Variovorax paradoxus: one gene and its partner. The protein of the gene in region 2 interacts with the protein of the main gene of each other region in a pairwise test. Links are inferred from orthologs where the notes say so. Each region holds a gene or a part of one and is shown on either strand. Other genes may lie near its edges.

Region 1 (10,250 bases), 1.9 Mb from region 2 along the record:
GCGGTACCTGGCGGTGATGCAGGAGACGCCCGCGTCCAGCGCGAGCCATACCGGCTCGCTGCCGTTGGCGCCGCGCTCCAGTGCCCACAGCGCGGCGTTGACCAGCGTGGCGCTCAGGATCGCGTGGATCGACGAGAACAGCGGGCGCGTGCCCTGCGCCGGGAACACGGCGTTGGCGTAGATCTGCTCGTACACGCTCGCATCGAGCACGAAGCGCACGCCGGAGCTTTCCTGGATCTCGGCCACGTAGCGGTCGCAGATCGACAGGATCAGGCGCACGTAGGTCGCGCGGTTGAACGAGGGGTAGATCACGTGGTTGTTGCCCAGGCGCGCGATCTGCTCGGGGCGGAAGCGCTCGGCCAGCGCCTTCTTCACGTCGATGACGGAGAGCTTCTTCGTCAGCGCGTGGAAGATGTCGGCGTCGGTGTCGCAGTCTTCGACGCGGCGGGCGGTCTCGGCGTACATCTCGTCGAGGTTGCCCGAGACGAACACCAGCAGCTTGCTGTAGTCGGTTTCCCAGCTCTGCTGCGTGTCGCGGAAGGCGCGCAGGCGCGCGTGCACCTCGGCGGGCTTCCAGGCCATGATCTGCAGCAGGGTCTCGGAGAGCTTGAGGCAGCGCTTCACTTCGCGCGCTTCCCAGGGCGACAGGTGCAGCTTGCGCTTCTTGTCTTCCTTCTTCTTGCCGGCGGCAGTGCCGTCGCGGTCCTGCACGTATTCGGCCTGGGCGAGCGACGATTCGATCTCGCCCAGCATCGACAGCGCGGGCGGCAGGCGGCCGTCGGACAGCAGCGCCCACACGTCCTGGTAGCGCTCGACCTTGGCGTCGTGGCCGTTGCCGTCGACGGTGCGAAAGCGCTGGAACTCGTCGAGCACCAGGATGCCGGGCGTGCCCTCGGCAATGCCCGACTCGGCCAGCATGGCCGAGATGGAGCCGCGGCTGTGATAGCCCGAGCCGTGGCTGAAGCCGTCCATCTGCACTTCGATGAAGCGGTCGTAGAAGCCCAGGTGCTGGGCGAGCCGGCGAACCAGTTGGGTCTTGCCGGTGCCGGTAAGGCCCCAGAGGCAGACCACCACGGGGCGGCTGATGAGCTGCGGCAGCACGTACCAGGCGCGCAGCGAATCGATCACGCGATCGATGATGTCGTCGATGCCGAAGAGCTCGGTCTTGAGCGCTTCGGAAACGGTCTGCAGGTGGCGCGAGCGCTCGGAAAGCTCGGCGTGCAGGGTGGAGCGGATGTCTTTTGGCATGGTGTTTTTCTTCTTGTCGAACAGGTACAGATACGCAAAGCCGGCGGCCGGACGCTCTGGGTGTCGGTTGCGGCGCTCCGGCGTACGGAGCGCACACGCGGCGCGGGCCTCAGGCCGGGCGAGGCAACTTGCCCCTTCCATGCGCAGCGAGCGCATGGCTTGCGCGGCGACGGCGCAAGGTGGTGGGGGCAAGGCGATAGGACATGGACGCGATCGTAGTGGCGGTTTGCAATTGAGTAAAGACTATTTACAGATCGCGTCGCAGCGAAGCCGCGTGCTGTGGATGCCGTGCAACAGCCGCGGTGCGCACCGATAATCTGCGGTTTGCCCGCCGCGCCGGCCCGACGACTGTTTTCCCTTGACGACCACGACACCCCTCCGCATCGAATTTCCCGAATCGCTTCCTGTCTCGGGCAGGCGCGACGAGATCATGGCCGCCATCTCGGCGCACCAGGTCGTGATCGTGTGCGGCGAAACGGGCTCGGGCAAGACCACGCAGCTGCCCAAGATCGCGCTCGCGCTGGGCCGCGGCAAGCTCAACGCCGAACCTGGCAAGGGCCGGCTCATCGGCCACACGCAGCCGCGACGCATTGCCGCCAGCTCGGTGGCCAAGCGCATCGCCGAGGAACTGAAGACGCCGCTGGGCGACGTGGTCGGCTTCAAGGTGCGCTTCCAGGACCGCCTGTCGCGCGATGCCTCGGTCAAGCTGATGACCGACGGCATTCTGCTGGCCGAGACGCAGACCGATCCGCTGCTGAAGGCCTACGACACGCTCATCATCGACGAGGCGCACGAGCGCTCGCTGAACATCGACTTCCTGCTGGGCTACCTGCGCGAGATTCTTCCGCGCCGGCCCGACCTGAAGGTGATCGTCACCTCGGCCACCATCGATGCCGACCGCTTCGCCCAGCATTTCGCCTCCGCCAAGGGGCCGGCGCCGACCATCATGGTGTCGGGCCGCACCTTCCCGGTGGAGCAGCGCTACCGTCCGTTCGAGGAGTCGCGCGAGCACGACCTGAACGACGCCATTGCCGATGCGGTCGACGAGCTCTGGCGCGACCCGCACAACGCGGGCGACATCCTGATCTTCCTGCCCGGCGAGCGCGAGATTCGCGAGGCCGCCGACCACCTGCGCCGCCACGTCAGCCACCAACCGCTGTTCCGCAGTGCCGAGGTGCTGCCGCTTTTCGCTCGCCTGTCGGGCCCGGAGCAGGACCGCATCTTCGAAAGCCACAACGGCCGGCGCATCGTGCTGGCCACCAACGTGGCCGAGACTTCGCTCACGGTGCCGGGCATCCGTTACGTGATCGATACCGGCACGGCGCGTGTCAAGCGCTACAGCTTCCGCAGCAAGGTCGAGCAACTGCTGGTCGAGCCGATCAGCCAGGCCGCGGCCAACCAGCGCGCGGGCCGCTGCGGGCGGGTGGCGAACGGCATCTGCATCCGCCTGTACGACGAAAAAGACTTCGAAGGCCGCCCGCGCTTCACCGATCCGGAAATCCTGCGTTCTTCGCTGGCCGGCGTCATCCTGCGGATGAAGTCGCTGCGCCTGGGCGACGTGGCGCGCTTTCCGTTCCTGGAGGCGCCGTCTCCGCGCGCGATTGCCGACGGCTACCAGCTGCTGAACGAGCTCGGCGCGGTCGACGACGCCAACGAACTCACGCACACCGGCGCCGAGCTGTCCCGGCTGCCGCTCGACCCGCGCGTGGGCCGCATGATTTTGGAAGCACGCGCGCGCGGTGCGCTCGAAGAAGTGCTGATCATCGCCTCGGCCCTCAGCGTGCAGGACGTGCGCGACCGCCCGATGGACGCGCAGCAGCAGGCCGACCAGGCGCATTCGAAATTCGACGACGAGAAGAGCGAATTCAGCGGCTACCTGCGCCTGTGGAAATGGATCGCCGACGCGCGCGGCGGCCACGGCGATACGCACAAGCTCAGCAACCGCCAGTACGAGCAGCTGCTGCGCCAGAACTTCATCAACATCCGCCGTGTGCGCGAATGGCGCGACATCCATTCGCAGCTGCTCACGGTGGTCACCGAGCACAAGTGGCGCATCAACGCCGAGCCCGCGGGCTACGAGCCGCTGCACCTGTCGATGCTCGCCGGCCTGCTGGGCAACGTGGGCTGGAAGCTGGAGGACGACGAGGCGTATCTAGGCGCGCGTGGCATCAAGTTCTACAAGCACCCGGGCGCGCACCTGAAGAAGAAGCCGGGCCGCTGGATCGTGGCGGCCGAGCTGGTCGAGACCACGCGGCTCTTCGGGCGCGGCGTCGCCAACATCGAGCCGCAGTGGCTCGAACAGGTGGCGGGGCATCTGCTGAAGAAGCAACTGCTCGACCCGCACTGGGAGAAGAAGGGCGCGCAGGTCTCGGCGCTGGAGCGCGCGACGCTGTACGGCCTGGTGGTCTACAGCGGCCGGCGCGTCGACTTCACCAAGGTCGATCCGGTCGCGGCGCGCGAGATCTTCATTCGCGAGGCGCTGGTCGGCGGGCAGTGGGAAAGCAAGTTCCCGTTCCTCACGGCCAACCGCAAGCTGGTGCGCGAGGTCGAGGGGCTGGAGCACAAGTCGCGCCGGCAGGACGTGCTGGTCGACGACGAGCTGATCTTCGTCTTCTACGACGCGCAGTTGCCCGCCGACGTGGCGAGCGGCATCACCTTCGAGAACTGGTATCGCCACGCCTCGAGAGAACAGCCGCGCCTGCTGTACCTCACGCGCGACGAGCTGATGCGCCATCAGGCGGCGGGCATCACGACCCAGTCGTTCCCGCCGACGCTGCGGCTCGGCGGTGTCGATTGCGCCGCCAGCTACCTGCATGAGCCGGGCGACGCGAAAGACGGCCTCACGGTCAGCGTTCCGCTGTTCGTGCTCAACCAGGTGAGCGAGGAGCGCTGCGAGTGGCTGGTGACGGGCATGCTGAAGGACAAGATCCAGGCGCTGCTCAAGAGCCTGCCGCAGCGCCCGCGTTCGCGGCTGGTGCCGCTGCCCGAGTCCGCCGGCAAGCTGGCGGAGGAGCTGTCGGTGCCAGAGCTGTTCGGCACCGGCTCGCTGACCGACGTGCTGCTCAAGCGCGTGCGCGACATGACCAGCATCGACGTCAAGCGCGCCGACTTCAAGCTCGACATGCTGCCGCCGCACCTGTTCATGAACCTGCGCGTGATCGACGAGCACGGGCGGCAACTGGGCATGGGGCGCAACCTTGGTGCGCTGAAGGCCGAACTCGGTGCGCAGGCGCGCGGCGCGTTCCAGGCGCTGGCGGGGCTGAACGTGAAAGCGTCGCCGGAGAAGAAGGACGCGGCTTCGTCGGATCAGGGCTCGAAGACGCCCGCGAAGGCTTCCAGCGCGCCCGCGCCCGCGGCGTTGCCGGCCGGCCAGCGCTACACGAGCTGGACTTTCGGCGAGCTGCCCGAGCTGATGGAAGTGCGGCGCGGCTCGCAGTCGCTGATCGGCTTTCCGGCGCTGCGCGACGAGGGCGACGCCGTGACCATCGAGGTGTTCGACGAGCCGGCCGTGGCCGCCGCCAAGCACCGCGCCGGCCTGCGCCGCCTGTTCGCGCTGCAGCTGAAAGACGCGCTCAAGTACCTCGAGAAGAACATCCCCGACCTGCAGAAGATGTCCGTGGCCTACATGCCGCTCGGCACCTCCGAAGAGCTGCGCACGCAGATCATCGACGTGGCGATCGACCGCGCATTCCTGCAGGAGCCGCTGCCGACCGACGAGTTCGCTTTCAAGAAACGGCTGGACGAAGGCCGCGGCCGGCTCACCTTGATCGCGAACGAGGTGGCTCGGCTCGCGTCGACCATCCTCATCGAATACGCCGCCGCCGCGCGCAAGATCAAGGACACGAAGATCCAGCCCGACGCGGTGCAGGACGCCGCGCAGCAACTGCAGCGGCTGGTCGGCAAGCGCTTCATTGCCGATGCGCCGTGGACGCAGCTGCAGCACTTCGCGCGCTACCTCAAGGCCATCGTGCTGCGGCTTGACAAGCTGCGCGCGGACCCGGCGCGCGATGCCGCGAAGCTCGCGGAACTGAAGCCGCAGGACCAGCGCTACTGGCGCCTGGTGGCCGAGCGCAAGGGCGTGGTCGACGACCGCATGCTCGAATTCCGCTGGCTGCTGGAGGAGCTGCGGGTGAGCTTTTTCGCGCAGGAACTGCGCACGCCCCAGCCGGTGAGCGTGAAGCGGCTGGACAAGGCCTGGGCGCAGCTGCAGGCCTGATCGCCAGCGGCGCCCGACGGACGAAAAAAAGCCCGCGGTCGCGGGCTTTTTCAGTTCATGGGCCGCTCGTGCCTATATGCGTCCCATGAGCACGAGGATCACGACGATCAGCACGATCAGGCCGACGCCGCCGCTGGGACCATAGCCCCAGGACCGGCTATAGCCCCAGCTCGGCAGCGCGCCTATCAGTACCAGGATCAGAACGATCAGCAGAATGAACGAGAGCGACATGTTTTCTCCAGGGCGTTGTTGTGATGAGCTTTGATGCTCGCCCTGGCGTGTCGCGCGGATCGCCGGATAGCAGCCTCTTCGGCGGTCATCCAAAGTCCTACCGCCGGTGTCGGCGCCTTGCCGGTTTGCCGTCAGAGGCGCGCGAGTCGCTCCAGCGCGGCGAGCAGCGTTTCGTCCTTCTTGGCGAAGCAGAAGCGCACCACCCGCTGATCGAAGCCGTTGCCGTAGAAGGCCGACAGCGGAATCGCCGCCACGCCGATCTCGCTGGTGAGCCAGAGGCAGAAATCGGCTTCCGACAGGTCGCTCACCGCCGAGATGTCGACGCACTGGAAGTAGCTGCCTTCGCTGCGCAGCAGCTTGAAGCGCGTCTTCTCGGCCAGGCCGGCGGCGAACAGGTCGCGCTTGCGCTGGTAGAAAGCCGGCAGTTCCAGGTAGGGCGCGGGCTCGGCCATGTAGCGCGCGAGCGCGTGCTGCATCGGCGTGTTCACGGTGAACACGTTGAACTGGTGCACCTTGCGGAACTCGGCCATCAGCGGCGCCGGCGCGGCCACGAAACCGACCTTCCAGCCGGTGACGTGATAAGTCTTGCCGAAGCTGCTGACGATGAAGCTGCGCGCCGCCAGGCCCGGGAAGCGCGCCACGCTCTCGTGCCGCGCCTGGTCGAACACCATGTGCTCGTAGACCTCGTCGCTGATCACGAACACGTCGGTTGGGGCGAGCAGTTCCTCGAGCTTGCGCATCTCGGCCTCGGTCCAGACCGTGGCGCTCGGGTTGTGCGGCGTGTTGATGATGATGGCGCGCGTGCGCGGCGTGAGCGCGGCGGCGATCTTGTCGAAGTCGGGGCGGAAGGTGCCGGGCACGAGCGGCACGCGCACCACGCTGCCGCCGGCCAGCTCGATGTTGGGCACGTAGCTGTCGTAGCAGGGCTCCAGCACGATCACTTCGTCGCCCGGGCGCACCACGGCGAGGATGGCCGTGATGATGGCCTGCGTGGCGCCGGCGGTGACGGTGATTTCAGTGGCCGCGCTGTAGCCGTGACCGTACAGCGCCGAGATCTTGGCGGCGATGGCCTCGCGCAGCGCCGGAATGCCCGGCATCGGCGGGTACTGGTTGTGGCCCGCGGCCATGGCCGCCGTCACGTCTTCGAGCAGTTTCGGGTCGCAGTTGAAGTCCGGAAAGCCCTGGCCCAGGTTGACCGCGTTCTTCTCTGCCGCCAGGGTCGACATGACCGTGAAGATGGTGGTGCCGACGGAGGGCAGCTTGGTGCCCACTTCGGGCGTGCGTGGGGCGTGAACTGTGCTCATAGCTCGTAGTCTTGTTGGTGGCCGCTCAGGGCCTTGGCGATCAGGTTGCGGTCTAGGCGGTCGGAGAGCAGCTCGGCGAACTTGAAGACGAAGTTGCGCAGGTAGGCGCTGCGCTTGAAGGCGACGCGGGCGATATTCTGGCCGAACACATGGCCCATGGGGCGCACCACGAGGTCGGCGTTCGACTCGTCGCGCACCGCCATCTCGGCCACGATGCCCACACCCAGGCCGAGGCGCACGTAGGTCTTGATCACGTCGGAGTCGATGGCTTCCAGCGCGATGCGCGGCGTGAGCTTCTTCTGCGCGAAGGCATGGTCGATGCGCGTGCGGCCGGTGAACGACGGGTGGTACGTGATGATCGGCTCGCTCGCCAGGTCTTCGAGCGAAATGCGCTCCTTGGCGGCCAGCGGATGGTCCTTGGGCAGCACCAGCACGTGCTGCCATTCGTAGCAGGGCAGGGTGACCAGCTCGGCGTAGCCGTCGAGCGATTCGGTGGCGATGCCGATTTCGGCGATTTCGTCGATCACCATGCGCGCCACCTGGTCGGGCGAGCCTTGGTGCAGGCTCACGTTGACCTTGGGGTAGGCCTCGCGCAGGTTGGCCACGGGCACCGGCAGCACGTAGCGCGCCTGGGTGTGGGTGGTGGCGATCGAAAGGGTGCCGCTGTCCTGCGCGCTGAACTGCTCGCCGATGCGCTTGAGGTTGCCCACCTCTCGCATGATGAGTTCGATGCTGGCAATGACATGCTGGCCCGGCTCGGTAACGCGCTTGAGCCGCTTGCCGTGGCGCGCGAAGATTTCAACGCCCAGTTCTTCCTCGAGCTCGATGATCGCCTTGGAAACACCAGGCTGCGAGGTATGGAGTGCCTTGGCCGCCTCGGTGAGGTTCAGGTTGCGCCGCACGGCTTCCTGAACAAACTTGAACTGATGCAGATTCATATCAAATTCCGTCTTATTGCGGAATTCATTATGCCTTCGGAATCTATCGAAATTGCCGGATCTTCAGTTTTTGATTGCAATTTTGGCCAGCAGGTCGACCAGTTCGGGCTCCTCGCCCACGATCCGGGCCAGCGAGATGTCGATGGCCGGCCAGCGCTGGCGCAGCGCGTCGACCTGTTGCGGCAGGTCTTCGCGGGCGTGTTTGCCCATGCCGAGGAAAAGCGGAACCAGCCGGACGGCGGTGGCACCGGCGGTGACCAGGGCCGCGACCGCCGTGGGAAGGTCGGGCGCGGCCAGTTCCATGTACGCGCAGGCCACGAGCGCGTCGGGTGCGCGGCTGGTTACGCGCGCGGCCACGGCTTCGATGGGTTCGCGCCAGCGCTCGTCTCGCGAGCCGTGCGCCAGCAGGACGATGCCCTGGATCTGCCTGCCCCGGGTTGGCGCCGTCATCGTCTCAGGACCAGCCAACTGAAGGCCGTCAACGACATCACCGAGTAGATCAGCCCCGGCGCCGCGGCCGTGAGCCATGGCGACCAGTTGCCGAGGTTGCCGAGGTAGCCGAACACGTTGTTCAGCAGGAAGAAGCTGATGCCGATCATCACGCCGCCGAACACATAGGTCGTGATGCCGGCCTGGCGGAAGTGCAGGTAGGCGAAGGGCAGGGCGAGAACCACCATCACCAGGCACGACAGCGGATAGAACACCTTGCGCCAGAACTCGATCTCGTAGCGCTGGGCGGTCTGGCCGTTGGCGTCGAGGTGGCGGATGTAGTCGAACAGGTCGATCGTGCTCATGCGGTCGGGGCGCAGCAGGGCCACCGACACCATCTCGGCGGTCAGCGAGGTCGGCCAGTTCAGCTCGGGAATCTTGGTGCTGACGATGTGCGCCCGGTCGGCGGCGCCTTGCGTGTCGTAGTGCTGCTGGTCGACGTCGGTCAGTATCCAGTGGCCGTCGCCGCCGATGCGGGCCGAGGCCGCGAGCGTCTGCGTCTTGATGTAGCCCTTGTCGTCGAACTCGAAGATGCGGGGGCTCTTGAGCGCGCCGCCGCGGTCGATGGCCAGCACATTCACCGCATACGAGACGTCGCCGCGCTTTTCCTTGAGCCAGGCGCCGGTGTTGCCCGCCAGGGAATAGGTGCCCTGGTAGCGCGCCTTGAGCAACTGGCCGGTGCGCTCCGAGGTGGGCGCCACGTAGTCGCCGATCGCGAAGGTCAGCACGACGAAGCTCAGGCCCAGCAGCAGCAGGGTGCGCAGCGCGCGCCACGGTCCCAGGCCGCTGGTGCGCAGGATGGTGTATTCGGAGCTTTGCGCGAGCCGCGCCATCACGAAGATGGAGCCGATCAGCACGGTGATCGGCAGCAGTTCGTACAGGTGGCTCGGAATCAGCAGGGCCACGTAGATCAGCGCCTGCATGGGCCCGTAGTTGAGGCTGTCCGGCTTGCCGATGGACTGCAGCTCGTCGACGAAGTCGAAGAAGAAAAAGAGGCTCAGGAAGCCGAGCGTCACGAACGCGACGGACTTCAGCACCTCCACGTAGATCAGGCGTCTTATCGTTTTCACGTGGTGGGTTCGATCTTGGCAATGGTCGGCGCGGCGGCGCGGACTTTTCTGGCGCGGCGGCCCCAGTTGTTCTGGCGCGCGGTCAGCCACGCGAGGTTGATCGCGAGCACGCCGCCGTGCAGCAGCAGCATGAAGCCGCCCATGCTGAAGCGGCCCGAGCTGATCCAGCTCTGGCCCAGGTTGAGCATGTTGTAGTAGACGACGAAGGCGAACAGCGCCAGCAGCAGGTTGCCGCTGCGGCCGACGCGGGGGTTGGCGCTGGAGACGTTCAGCGCCAGCAGCACGAAGTTGACGGCGGTCAGCAGCATGCCGATGCGCCAGGCCAGCTCGCCCCGGCTCATGTCGCTCGGGTCGGTCAGCAGCGAAAGCGTGGTGCGTGCGCGCGACGGCGTGGCGTCGTTCGTGAGGCCGTCGCTGCCGCCGGCGCGGGTGCCGTAGGTCTTGAATTCGCTGATCTTCAGGCCGGTGTTGGCCATCGGCTGCTCCAGCCGCTGGCCGTTGTTGAGCAGCAGGTAGCGGGAGTCGCCGATGTTCTCGATGCTGCCGCTGCGCGCCGAGGTGGTGATCTGCATGTTGCGCTCGACCGACCAGATGAAGACGTTGGTGGCCTTGGAGTTGTCAGGCGTCTCCTTGTCGATGAAGAACACCCGCACGCGGCCCGCGGATTCGCGGAATTCGCCGGGCGCCACGCGCTCGATGTCGCTGCGCTGCTCGTACTGCTTGCGCATGCCGATGGTCTGCGAGTTGGCCCACG
Region 2 (10,216 bases):
GCGTCGGCGTCGTGCGCCGCCTCCAGGCGCAGCCAGTGCGGCGACGCCTCCAGGGCATTGTCCAGCACGTTGCAGATCATCTGCTTGAGGGCGGAGTCGGAGACCATGGGCAGGTCCCGGCCAAAGTGGTTGTCGTACTCGAAGTCCTCGATAGGGCGGGTGGTGCGCCACTCTTCGATCAGGTCGTCCAGGAAGGTGCTGACGGTGGTCTCTTCGGACGATTCGCCGCGCGCCTCGCCGGCCGACAGCAGGATGCCGCTCACGATGCTCTTGCAGCGCTGGATCTGCAGTTCCATCTCGGCCACTTCTGTCAGCAGTTCGGGGTCGGAGCTGAAATGCGGCAGCCGGCGCCAGTCGCCCAGGATCACGGCCAGCGTGGCCAGCGGCGTGCCCAGCTCGTGCGCCGCGCCCGAGGCCAGCAGGCCCATGCGCACGATGTGTTCTTCTTCGGAGGCGCGCTGGCGCAGGTCGGCCAGCCGCGCGTCGCGGGCGCGCAGGTTGCGGCTGATGCGGGTGATGAAGATCACCAGCAGCGCCGCGTTCAGCGCGAAGCACACCAGCATGCCCTGGATGTAGGGGCTCCACAGGCCCCGGTTGTGGTCCAGCGGCAGCGCGAGCGGGCGCGAGAACAACGCCAGCCCCGCGAAGCAGATGCTGGTGATGACCACGATGGTCCAGGTCGACCAGGCCTTCAGCAGCACCGCGCCCAGCGTCACCTGCAGCAGGAACAGGAACACGAAGGGGTTGGTGGCGCCGCCGCTCAGGTAGAGCTGGGCGGTGAGCGTGGCCACGTCGACCAGGAGCGCGAGGAACAGTTCGCCGTTGGTCACGCGCCGGTGGCTGCGCGCGCGCAGCAGGCTCACCATGTTGAAGAGGGCCAGGCAGGTCAGCACCTGCAGCATGTGGTCCAGCGGCAGCCGGATGGCGAAGCCGTAGTGCACCACGAGGATGGTGACCACCTGCCCGACGACGGCAAACCAGCGCAGCTGGATCAGCTGCTGCATGTTCTGGTGGCCGGTGGCGTTATCGAGGCTGGCGACGCCGGCGCGGGGGGCGTGAAGCTCCCCCGCGACCGCGACGGCCTCAGTCGCGGCGGGCATCTTGTGGGGCGGGGCGGGCGTCGGCATCGCCCGCATTTTCGCTGCGCCGCACGAACCAGGCGGCGATCAGCACCATCAGCGCCAGGCCATACCAGGTCAATGCGTAGACGAGGTGGCTGTTGGGGAAGGCGATGACGGTCAGGCCGGCGGCGGGCCACGCGGGGGTGTCGGTGGGCTGTGCGGTGGCTGCGGCGGGCGTGGCCTCGGCGTCGACGAAATAGGGTGCCACGTCAGCCAGGCCGCGCGCGGTGGCGATGGCCTGCACGTCGCGCGAGAACCAGCGGTCGGCCGCCGGGTCGTTCTTGCGCAGGAAGCCGCCCTTGGGCTCGGTCAGGCGCAGCAAGCCGGCCACGGTGGTCTCGCCCTGGGGCTCGGACGCGGTGCGGGCAGAGCGCTCACGCGCCTCGGGAGGCACGAAGCCCCGGTTGACCAGCACCACGGTGCCGTCGGCTGCCTTCAGCGGGGTCAGCACCCAGAAGCCGGCGCCGAGCCGGGTGCTGGCTTGCACCAGCGTTTCTTTGTCGTGGAGGAAAGTGCCGGCGATGCGGATGTGCCGGTATTCGTCGTTGGCCGCGTTGACGGTGGGCCATTCGTTTCGCCCGGGGGCCGTACCGGCCGGGGCGTGCACGCGTTGGTCGACGCGGGCGATGAGATCCAGTTTCCAGGCCCTGCGCTCGACCTGCCAGGTGCCGAGCGCGAGGAAGCCGCAGAAGGCGAGGGCGGCGAAGACCGCCAGCGCCACCCGTGCGGCGGTGGAACGCTGGCGGACTGCCGGCGCCATCAGGGCATGTTCTTCATGTCGTGCATCGAGTGCGGCATCATGTTCGTGTTCATGTGGTACATGACCCACAGTGAACCGGCCAGCGTGATGACGACGACAACGAGCGTGAAGATCAGCGCCAGCATGTTCCAGCCGCCTTCGGACTTGGCGTCCATGTGCAGGAAATAGATCATGTGCACCACGATCTGCACCACGGCGAAGGCCAGGATGACGAGGGCGGTGGTGTTCGGCTTGTCGAACACCTTGGCCATCACGATCCAGAACGGAATGGCGGTGAGGATCACGGCCAGCACGAAGCCGGTCATGTAGCCCTTGAAGGTGCTGTGGCTCACCGGACCATCGTCGTGGTGGTCATGGCTGTCGTGGCCATGTGCGCCATGGCCGGCGGTTTCGATATGCGCGCTCATTGCAGCGATCCCATCAGGTACACGAAGGTGAAGACGCCGATCCAGACCACGTCCAGAAAGTGCCAGAACATCGACAGGCACATCAGGCGGCGGCGGTTGGCGGCGGTGAAGCCGTGCTTGGGCAGCTGGATCATCAGCACGATGAGCCAGACGATGCCGAAGGTCACGTGCAGGCCGTGGGTGCCCACCAGCGCGAAGAACGACGACAGGAACGCGCTGCGTTGCGGGCCGGCGCCTTCGTGGATCAGGTGCGCGAATTCATACAGCTCCAGGCCGATGAAGCCCGCGCCCAGCAAGCCGGTGATGGCCAGCCAGACCAGCACGCCGCCCATGCGGCGCTGCTGCATCTGCAGCATGGCAAAGCCGTACGTGATGGACGACAGCAGCAGCAGCGAGGTGTTGATCGCCACCAGCGGCAGGTCGAACAGGTCGGCGCCCGAGGGACCGGCCGCGTAGCTGCGGCCCAGCACGCCGTACACCGCGAACAGGCAGGCGAAGATCAGGCAGTCGCTCATCAGGTAGAGCCAGAACCCCAGCAGGGTTCCGTTCTCCGGATGATGGTCTTCGTTGCGGACGTTGAAGACGTCGAACGCTGGCGCGGTCACGGCGGCGGAAGAAAGAGCGGTGTTATTAGACATTGGCAGCCAGCAGGCGCGTGCGCGCGTCTTCGGTGCGGACGACTTCTTCCGTGGGGATGTGGTAGTCGCGCTTGTAGTTGAAGGTATGGATGATCGTGGCGGCGAGCATGGCGACGAAGCCGATGCCTGCCACGAGCCACATCTGCCAGATCAGCGCGAAGCCGCACACCGCAGCCAGCGCAGCGATGATGAAGCCGGCGGCCGTGTTCTTGGGCATGTGGATCGGGCTGAAGCCTTCCAGCGGACGCTCGTAGCCGCGTGCCTTCATGTCGGACCATGCATCGTTGTCGTGCACGCGCGGCGTGAACGCGAAGTTGTAGGCCGGCGGGGGCGACGAGGTCGACCATTCCAGCGTGCGGCCGTTCCACGGGTCGCCCGTGGTGTCGCGCAGCGATTCGCGGCGGATGAAGCTCACCACCAGCTGGATGATGAACGAGGCGATGCCCAGCGCGATCAGCACGGCGCCGAAGGCGGCGACCTGGAACCAGATCTGCAGCGACATGTCCTGGAAGTGGCTCATGCGGCGGGTCACGCCCATCAGGCCCAGGATGTACAGCGGCATGAAGGCGAACCAGAAGCCGACGATCCAGAACCAGAACGAGCACTTGCCCCAGAACGGGTCGAGCTTGTAGCCGAAGGCCTTCGGGAACCAGTAGGTGATGCCCGCCAGCATGCCGAACAGCACGCCGCCGATGATCACGTTGTGGAAGTGGGCGATCAGGAATAGGCTGTTGTGCAGCACGAAGTCGGCCGGGGGAACGGCCAGCAGCACGCCGGTCATGCCGCCGATCACGAAGGTGATCATGAAGCCGATGGTCCACATCATGGGCAGCTCGAAACGGATGCGGCCGCGGTACATGGTGAAGAGCCAGTTGAAGATCTTCGCCCCTGTCGGGATCGAGATGATCATCGTCGTGATGCCGAAGAACGAGTTCACGCTGGCGCCGGAGCCCATGGTGAAGAAGTGGTGCAGCCAGACGAGGTACGACAGGATGGTGATCACGACCGTGGCGTAAACCATGGAGGCGTAGCCGAACAGGCGCTTGCCGGAGAACGTGGAGACCACTTCCGAGAAGATGCCGAAGGCCGGCAGGATCAGGATGTACACCTCGGGGTGGCCCCAGATCCAGATCAGGTTCACGTACATCATGGCGTTGCCGCCCATGTCGTTCGTGAAGAAGTTGGTGCCTGCGTAGCGGTCGAGCGACAGCAGGGCCAGCACGGCGGTCAGCACCGGGAAGGCGGCGACGATCAGAACGTTGGTGCACAGGGCGGTCCAGGTGAAGACGGGCATCTTCATCATGGTCATGCCGGGTGCGCGCATCTTGACGATGGTCGCCAGCAGGTTTACGCCGGACAGCAATGTGCCCACCCCCGCTATCTGCAACGACCATATGTAGTAGTCGACCCCCACGTCGGGGCTGTAGAGGATGCCCGACAGCGGCGGGTAGGCCAGCCAGCCGGTCTTGGCGAACTCGCCGACGAACAGCGACGCCATCACCAGGCCGGCGCCGAAGGTGGTCATCCAGAAGCTGAAGTTGTTCAGGAACGGGAAGGCCACGTCGCGCGCGCCGATCTGCAGCGGCACCACGAAGTTCATGAGGCCCGTGACCAGCGGCATCGCCACGAAGAAGATCATGATCACGCCGTGGGCGGTGAAGACCTGGTCGTAGTGGTGCGGCGGCAGGAAGCCCGCGTTGTCGCCGAAGGCCATGGCCTGCTGGGCCCGCATCATCAGGGCGTCGGCGAAGCCGCGCAGCAGCATCACCAGGCCCAGGATGATGTACATGATGCCGATCTTCTTGTGGTCGATGCTGGTGATCCAGTCGCGCCACAGCATGCCCCACAGCTTGAAGTAGGTCAGTGCGCCGAGGACGGCGATGCCGCCCAGCACCACGCCCGCGAAGGTCGCGAGCAGGATCGGCTCGTGGTAGGGAATCGCCTCCCAGGTGAGGCGGCCGAAGACGAGCTTCGTCAGGTCTAGGTTCTGCAACATCTTATTCTTCGGTGGTGCACATCGCGGTGACGTACTTGCGCTTGGGCGAGTCGAGGGAGTCGGTCAGCCAGGCTTGCTTGGTGGCGACGTTGAAGGCGCCGGGCTTGCCCATGCCGCCGTCGGCGTCGATCGCCATCATTTCCTTCATGCACATCTTGTTGCGGTCCACGCACAGGTTCAGGATGGCGTCGTACAGGGCGGGATCCACGGCGGCGTAGTGGCGCACGGGCTCGCGCTCGCTGGGGGCCTCGAGCTTCTTGTAGAGCTCGCGGGTGAGTTCGCCGTCCTTGCCGGACTTGACCTTCTGGACCCACTGGTCGAAGTCGCCGTCGCTCAGGCCGTGGAACTTGAAGCGCATGCCCGAGAAGCCGGCACCGCTGTAGTTGGCGGAGAAGCCGTCGAACTCGCCCGGCTTGTTGATCACCGCGTGCAGCTTGGTCTCCATGCCCGGCATGGCGTAGATCTGGCCGGCCAGCGCGGGAATGAAGAAGGAGTTCATGACCGAGGAGGCCGTGATCTTGAAGCTGATCGGGCGGTCCACCGGGGCGGCCAGCTCGTTCACCGTGGCGATGCCCTGTTCGGGGTAGATGAACAGCCACTTCCAGTCGAGTGCCACCACTTCGACCACCAGCGGCTTGGTGTCCGCGGGGATCGGGCGCTGGGCGTCGAGGCGGCGCAGCGGCTGGTAGGGGTCGAGCACGTGGGTGCTGATCCAGGTGATCGCGCCCAGCGCGATGATGATGAGCAGCGGCGCCGCCCAGATCGCCAGCTCGAGCTGGGTGGAGTGGTCCCAGTCGGGGCTGTAGGTGGCCTCCTTGTTCGACTGGCGGTAGCGCCAGGCGAAGAAGATGGTCAGGGCGATCACCGGGATGATGATGATCAGCATCAGCACGGTGGAGACGACGATGAGTCGTCCCTGCTGATGGGCGATGTCGCCGGATGGGTTCATCAGCACCGTGTTGCAGCCCGCCAGGAGGACGGCGGGAAGCAGCAGGAGCGATCGGCGAAGGTTCTTGAGGATGTGCATGCCGGGGGAAAAGAGGTGCGGGGGCGACGCAAAAAGACCCCACAATCTACGCCTGAAGACGGGTTTCGCCTATTGGACGTTTTGTCCTATGGCGGTAAATGTGTTTCGGTGAGACGCTATAGACTGTCCATGATCCTATGTGTCACTTCCCCAGGTGACACCCGAATTACAGAAGCAATGACGACGTCCAGCATCAGTCCGCAAGGCGCCCATCCGCTGCCGAACTCGCCCGAAACCGGTGCCCGGCAGGGTGACGACCACTCGCACATCGCCCCCGGCGAAATCGCGGTCGGCGTGATCATCGGCCGCGCCTCCGAATATTTCGACTTTTTCGTCTACGGCATCGCCTCGGTGCTGGTGTTTCCTGCGGTTTTCTTCCCGTTCGAGCAACATCTCGAAGGCGTTCTCTACTCTTTCCTGATTTTCTCGTTCGCCTTCATCGCGCGTCCGTTCGGAACTGTCATCTCGATGGCCATCCAGCGACGTTTCGGGCGGGAAGCCAAGCTGACTCTGGCGCTTTTCGTGCTCGGCACCTCCACCGCCGGCATCGCCTTCCTGCCGGGCTATGCCAGCCTGGGCTTCACGGCCATCGTGCTGCTGTCGGTCTTCCGCTTCGGCCAGGGCCTGGCACTGGGCGGTTCGTGGGACGGCCTGCCTTCGCTGCTCGCGTTGAACGCGCCCGCCAACCGTCGCGGCTGGTACGCCATGCTGGGCCAGCTGGGCGCGCCCATCGGCTTCTTCATTGCCAGCGCACTGTTCGCGTACCTGTATTCGAGCCTGCCGTCGGAAGACTTCCTCGACTGGGGCTGGCGCTACAGCTTCTACGTGGCCTTCGCGATCAACGTGGTGGCGCTGTTCGCCCGCCTGCGCCTGGTGGCCACCGACGAATACTCGCGCCTGCTCGAAGAGCGCGAGCTCGAACCCACCAGCGTGACCGAACTGGTCGGCTCGCAGGGCTCGAACATCCTGATCGGCGCCTTCGCCGCGCTGGCCAGCTACGCGCTGTTCCACCTGATCACCGTGTTCCCGCTGTCGTGGATCACGCTGTACTCCGACCAGTCCGTGACCGAATTCCTGGTCGTGCAGATGGTCGGTGCCGTGCTCGGCGCCGCCGGCATCGTGGCCTCGGGCCTGCTGGCCGACCGCATCGGCCGCCGCTTCACGCTGGGCGGCCTGGCCGCCGTGATTGCCGCATTCAGCGGTTTCGCCCCCACGCTGCTCGACGGCGGCCGCATCGGCCAGGACATCTTCATCCTGGTGGGCTTCGTGATCCTGGGCCTGTCGTACGGCCAGGCTGCCGGCGCCGTGACCTCGAACTTCGCGCCCAAGTACCGCTACGTCGGCGCCGCCCTGACGGCGGACGTGGCCTGGCTGATCGGCGCCGCCTTCGCACCGCTGGTCGCGCTGGGCCTGTCGGCGCACTTCGGCCTGGCCTACGTGAGCGTGTACCTGCTGTCGGGCGCTGTCGCCACGCTGGCCGCGCTGGGCCTGAACCGGGCGTTGGCACGCGACTGACGAAGCCGCCAAGCCGCAGCGCATGCAGCGGTTGTTTCTTCCAAAGGGGCCGGTTCGGCCCCTTTTTCATTAGGATGCCTCGCATGTTCGCCGCCGCAATTTTTGACATGGACGGGCTGCTCATCGATTCGGAGCGCCCCATCATGGCCGCCTGGATCGAGGCCGCCCGCACGCTCGACATCGAGCTTTCGCACAGCCAGTACCTGCAGGTCGTGGGGCTGTCCACCGTGGAGTCCGAGCAGATCCTCGCGTCGCTGCTGGGCGGTCCCGAGGCCTACCGCCACGCCATCGAGCACGTGCGCCGGTATCTGCAGCTCGAGCGCGCGGATGGCGCGCCGCTCTTTCCCATCAAGCCCGGCGCGGCCGAATTCCTGAGCGCCCTGCGCGAGCGGGGCATCCGCTGCGCCGTGGCCTCGTCGTCCACGCGCCGGCAGATCGAGGCCTGCCTCGGCAGCCTGGGCCTGCTGCACCATTTCTCGGCCTTCGCGGGCGGCGACGAGGTGACGCGCGCCAAGCCCGATCCGGCGCTCTACCTGCTCGCGGCCGAGCGGCTGGGCGTGGCGCCGGCAGACTGCATCGCCTTCGAGGACAGCGAGAACGGCGCCAGGTCGGCGCTCGCGGCGGGCCTGCGGGTCGTGGTGGTGCCCGATCTCAAGCATCCGCCCGAGGCGATCACCGGCCAGGCGTTCCATGTGCTCGAGTCGCTGCACGACGCGGTGCCGCACCTGCCGCGCTGGTTCCCGCCGGCGCCGGCCGGAAAGCTCGCCTGAGCAATCCCGGCCGGGCCTCGAATCAGAGGAACCCGATCGACAGCCACGGAATGGCCGCCACCGCGATGGTGCCGACCAGCAGGGCCAGCATGTAGCCGACGATGGGCCGGATGCCCGCGTCCGGCCGCACCCGCCCGATGGCGCAGGCGGCGTAGTAGCCCACGCCCAGCGGCGGCGCGAACAGGCCCAGCCCCATCGACAGCACCACCACCATGGCGTAGTGCACCTCGTGGATGCCCAATTGGCGCGCGATGGGAAACAGCAGCGGTCCGAACAGCACGATGGCCGGTATGCCCTCCAGCACCGAACCCAGCACCACGAAGGTGACCAGCGACACCGCCAGGAACATCGGCGCGCCGCCCGGCAGGCTGGCCATGGCTTCGGCCAGCCAGCGCGAGAAGCCCGATTGCGTCAGCCCCCAGGCCATGGCCGTTGCCGTGCCGATGATCAGCAGGATCGCGCCCGAGAGCGACGCCGTGGCCACCAGCATCGGCCCGAGCCGCCGCCAGTCGAACTGCCGGTACACCACCAGCCCCGCCACCACCGCGTAGACGATGCCGATGGTCGACACCTCCGTCGCCGTCGCCACGCCCTCGACCACGGCGGCACGGATGACGAAGGGCAGCGCCAGCGCCGGCAGCGCCACCAGGGCCAGCCGCATCACCTGTTTCCACGGCGGGCGCGCGACCTGGCTGAGGTCTTCATGGCGGTTGCGCATGAACACCACCACGCACAGCATCAGCCCCAGGATCACCGCCGGCAGCAGCCCGCCCGTGAACAGCGCCGCGATCGACACGCCCGTGACCGAGCCGATGGTGATGAGCACCAGGCTGGGCGGCACGGTTTCCGTCTGTGCGCCGGTGGCCGCGAGCAGCGCCACCAGCTCGCCTTCGTCGGCGCCGCGCTTCTTCATCTCCGGAAACAGCGCGGGCGCAATGGCCGCCATGTCCGCCGCCTTCGAGCCCGAGATGCCCGACACCAGGTACATCGCGCCGACCAGCACATAAGACAGGCCGCCCTTCACATGCCCCAGCAGGCTGGCCAGGAAAGCGACCATCGCCTTCGCCATGCCCGTCATCTCGATCAGCAGCCCGAGAAACACGAACAACGGCACCGCCAGCAGGATGAGGTGCGACATGCCCTCGTCCATGCGCCCGATGATCACCGGCAGCGCGGTGTCGGTTGTCAGCGCCAGATAGCCGAAGGTGCCCAGGCCGAACGCGAACGCGATGGGAATGCCGCAGAGCACGCAGGCCAGCACCACGCCGACGAAGAAGACCAGCAGGTTTAGCCGGCCCAGGTCCTCGAACACCGCGCGCCCCAGCGTGAAGGCGAGGATCAGCGTGACGACCACGGCAAAGGCCTTGGTCGATGTCTTCCAGTCGAAGTCGCGAAACAGCCGCAGCACCGCGAACATGCCCATCAGCACCACGCCCACGGGCAGCGCCGCGGCGCGCCAGGCGTTGGAGATGTCGAGCGCGGGCGTGGTGATGAAGCGTTCTTCCGACGCGTACTCCCAGGCCGGCCACGCCACCATCGCCAGGAAGGCCAGCGCGGCATACAGCGCGATCGCCTCCGCAAGCCGGCGGCGCTGCGGCGGCAGCTTGGACACCATCGCGGTCATGCGCATGTGCTCGCCGCGCCGCAGGGCGACCACGGCGCCCAGCATCGCCAGCCAGATGAAGAGCATGGAGGCCAGCTCGTCCGACCAGATCAGCGGCTGGTGCAGCACGAAGCGCGCGACCACGCCGGCCAGCAGCACGGCCACGTCGGCCAGCACCAGCGCGGCGGCCAGGCCGTCGACCAGCACGCCGAGCACATGTTCCGTGCGCGAGGTGAAGGACGCCGGGTTCGCCTCGTTGGCCGCATCGCCGTGGCCGTGCGAGCTCACGGGCGGGGCGTTGCCGCTCGCGCCGCCCGTCGGGGGCTCAGGCGGCCGCGCCGCCGGGCGCGGCGCGCTCATGCCAGCTTGCCCGTGCTGC

Evidence for each region.
Region 1: the proteins of cyoB (region 2) and L3V85_RS17740 interact in binary tests that used the Escherichia coli proteins (3 or more experiments, as listed by UniProt). The link is inferred for Variovorax paradoxus from one-to-one orthologs.

Annotation. Positions count from the first base shown.
Region 1 is NZ_CP091716.1:3,807,440-3,817,689, forward strand. The notes cover bases 4,914-7,912. They hold L3V85_RS17740 (pyridoxal phosphate-dependent aminotransferase), read right to left. Parts: upstream 7,000-7,912; coding sequence 5,827-6,999; downstream 4,914-5,826. Other genes in these bases: hrpA (ATP-dependent RNA helicase HrpA), read left to right, coding at 4,914-5,464; L3V85_RS17735 (DUF3309 family protein), read right to left, coding at 5,537-5,695; L3V85_RS17745 (CysB family HTH-type transcriptional regulator), read right to left, coding at 6,996-7,912. Also shown: L3V85_RS17725 (AAA family ATPase), read right to left, coding at 1-1,248; more of hrpA, read left to right, coding at 1,679-4,913; more of L3V85_RS17745, read right to left, coding at 7,913-7,937; L3V85_RS17750 (sirohydrochlorin chelatase), read right to left, coding at 8,001-8,387; LPS export ABC transporter permease LptG, read right to left, coding at 8,384-9,496; LPS export ABC transporter permease LptF, read right to left, coding at 9,493-10,250. UniProt on the Escherichia coli protein: Shows aminotransferase activity with methionine and histidine as substrates, and to a lesser extent also with phenylalanine.
Region 2 is NZ_CP091716.1:5,728,323-5,738,538, reverse strand. Bases 2,421-5,385 are described here. They hold cyoB (cytochrome o ubiquinol oxidase subunit I), read right to left. Parts: upstream 4,923-5,385; coding sequence 2,919-4,922; downstream 2,421-2,918. Other genes in these bases: cyoA (ubiquinol oxidase subunit II), read right to left, coding at 4,924-5,385; cyoC (cytochrome o ubiquinol oxidase subunit III), read right to left, coding at 2,421-2,926. Also shown: L3V85_RS26615 (ATP-binding protein), read right to left, coding at 1-1,100; L3V85_RS26610 (SURF1 family protein), read right to left, coding at 1,084-1,881; cyoD (cytochrome o ubiquinol oxidase subunit IV), read right to left, coding at 1,881-2,288; more of cyoC, read right to left, coding at 2,285-2,420; more of cyoA, read right to left, coding at 5,386-5,949; L3V85_RS26585 (MFS transporter), read left to right, coding at 6,127-7,464; L3V85_RS26580 (HAD family hydrolase), read left to right, coding at 7,548-8,234; L3V85_RS26575 (TRAP transporter large permease subunit), read right to left, coding at 8,257-10,197; L3V85_RS26570 (TRAP transporter substrate-binding protein), read right to left, coding at 10,194-10,216. UniProt on the Escherichia coli protein: Cytochrome bo(3) ubiquinol oxidase is the terminal enzyme in the aerobic respiratory chain of E.coli that predominates when cells are grown at high aeration.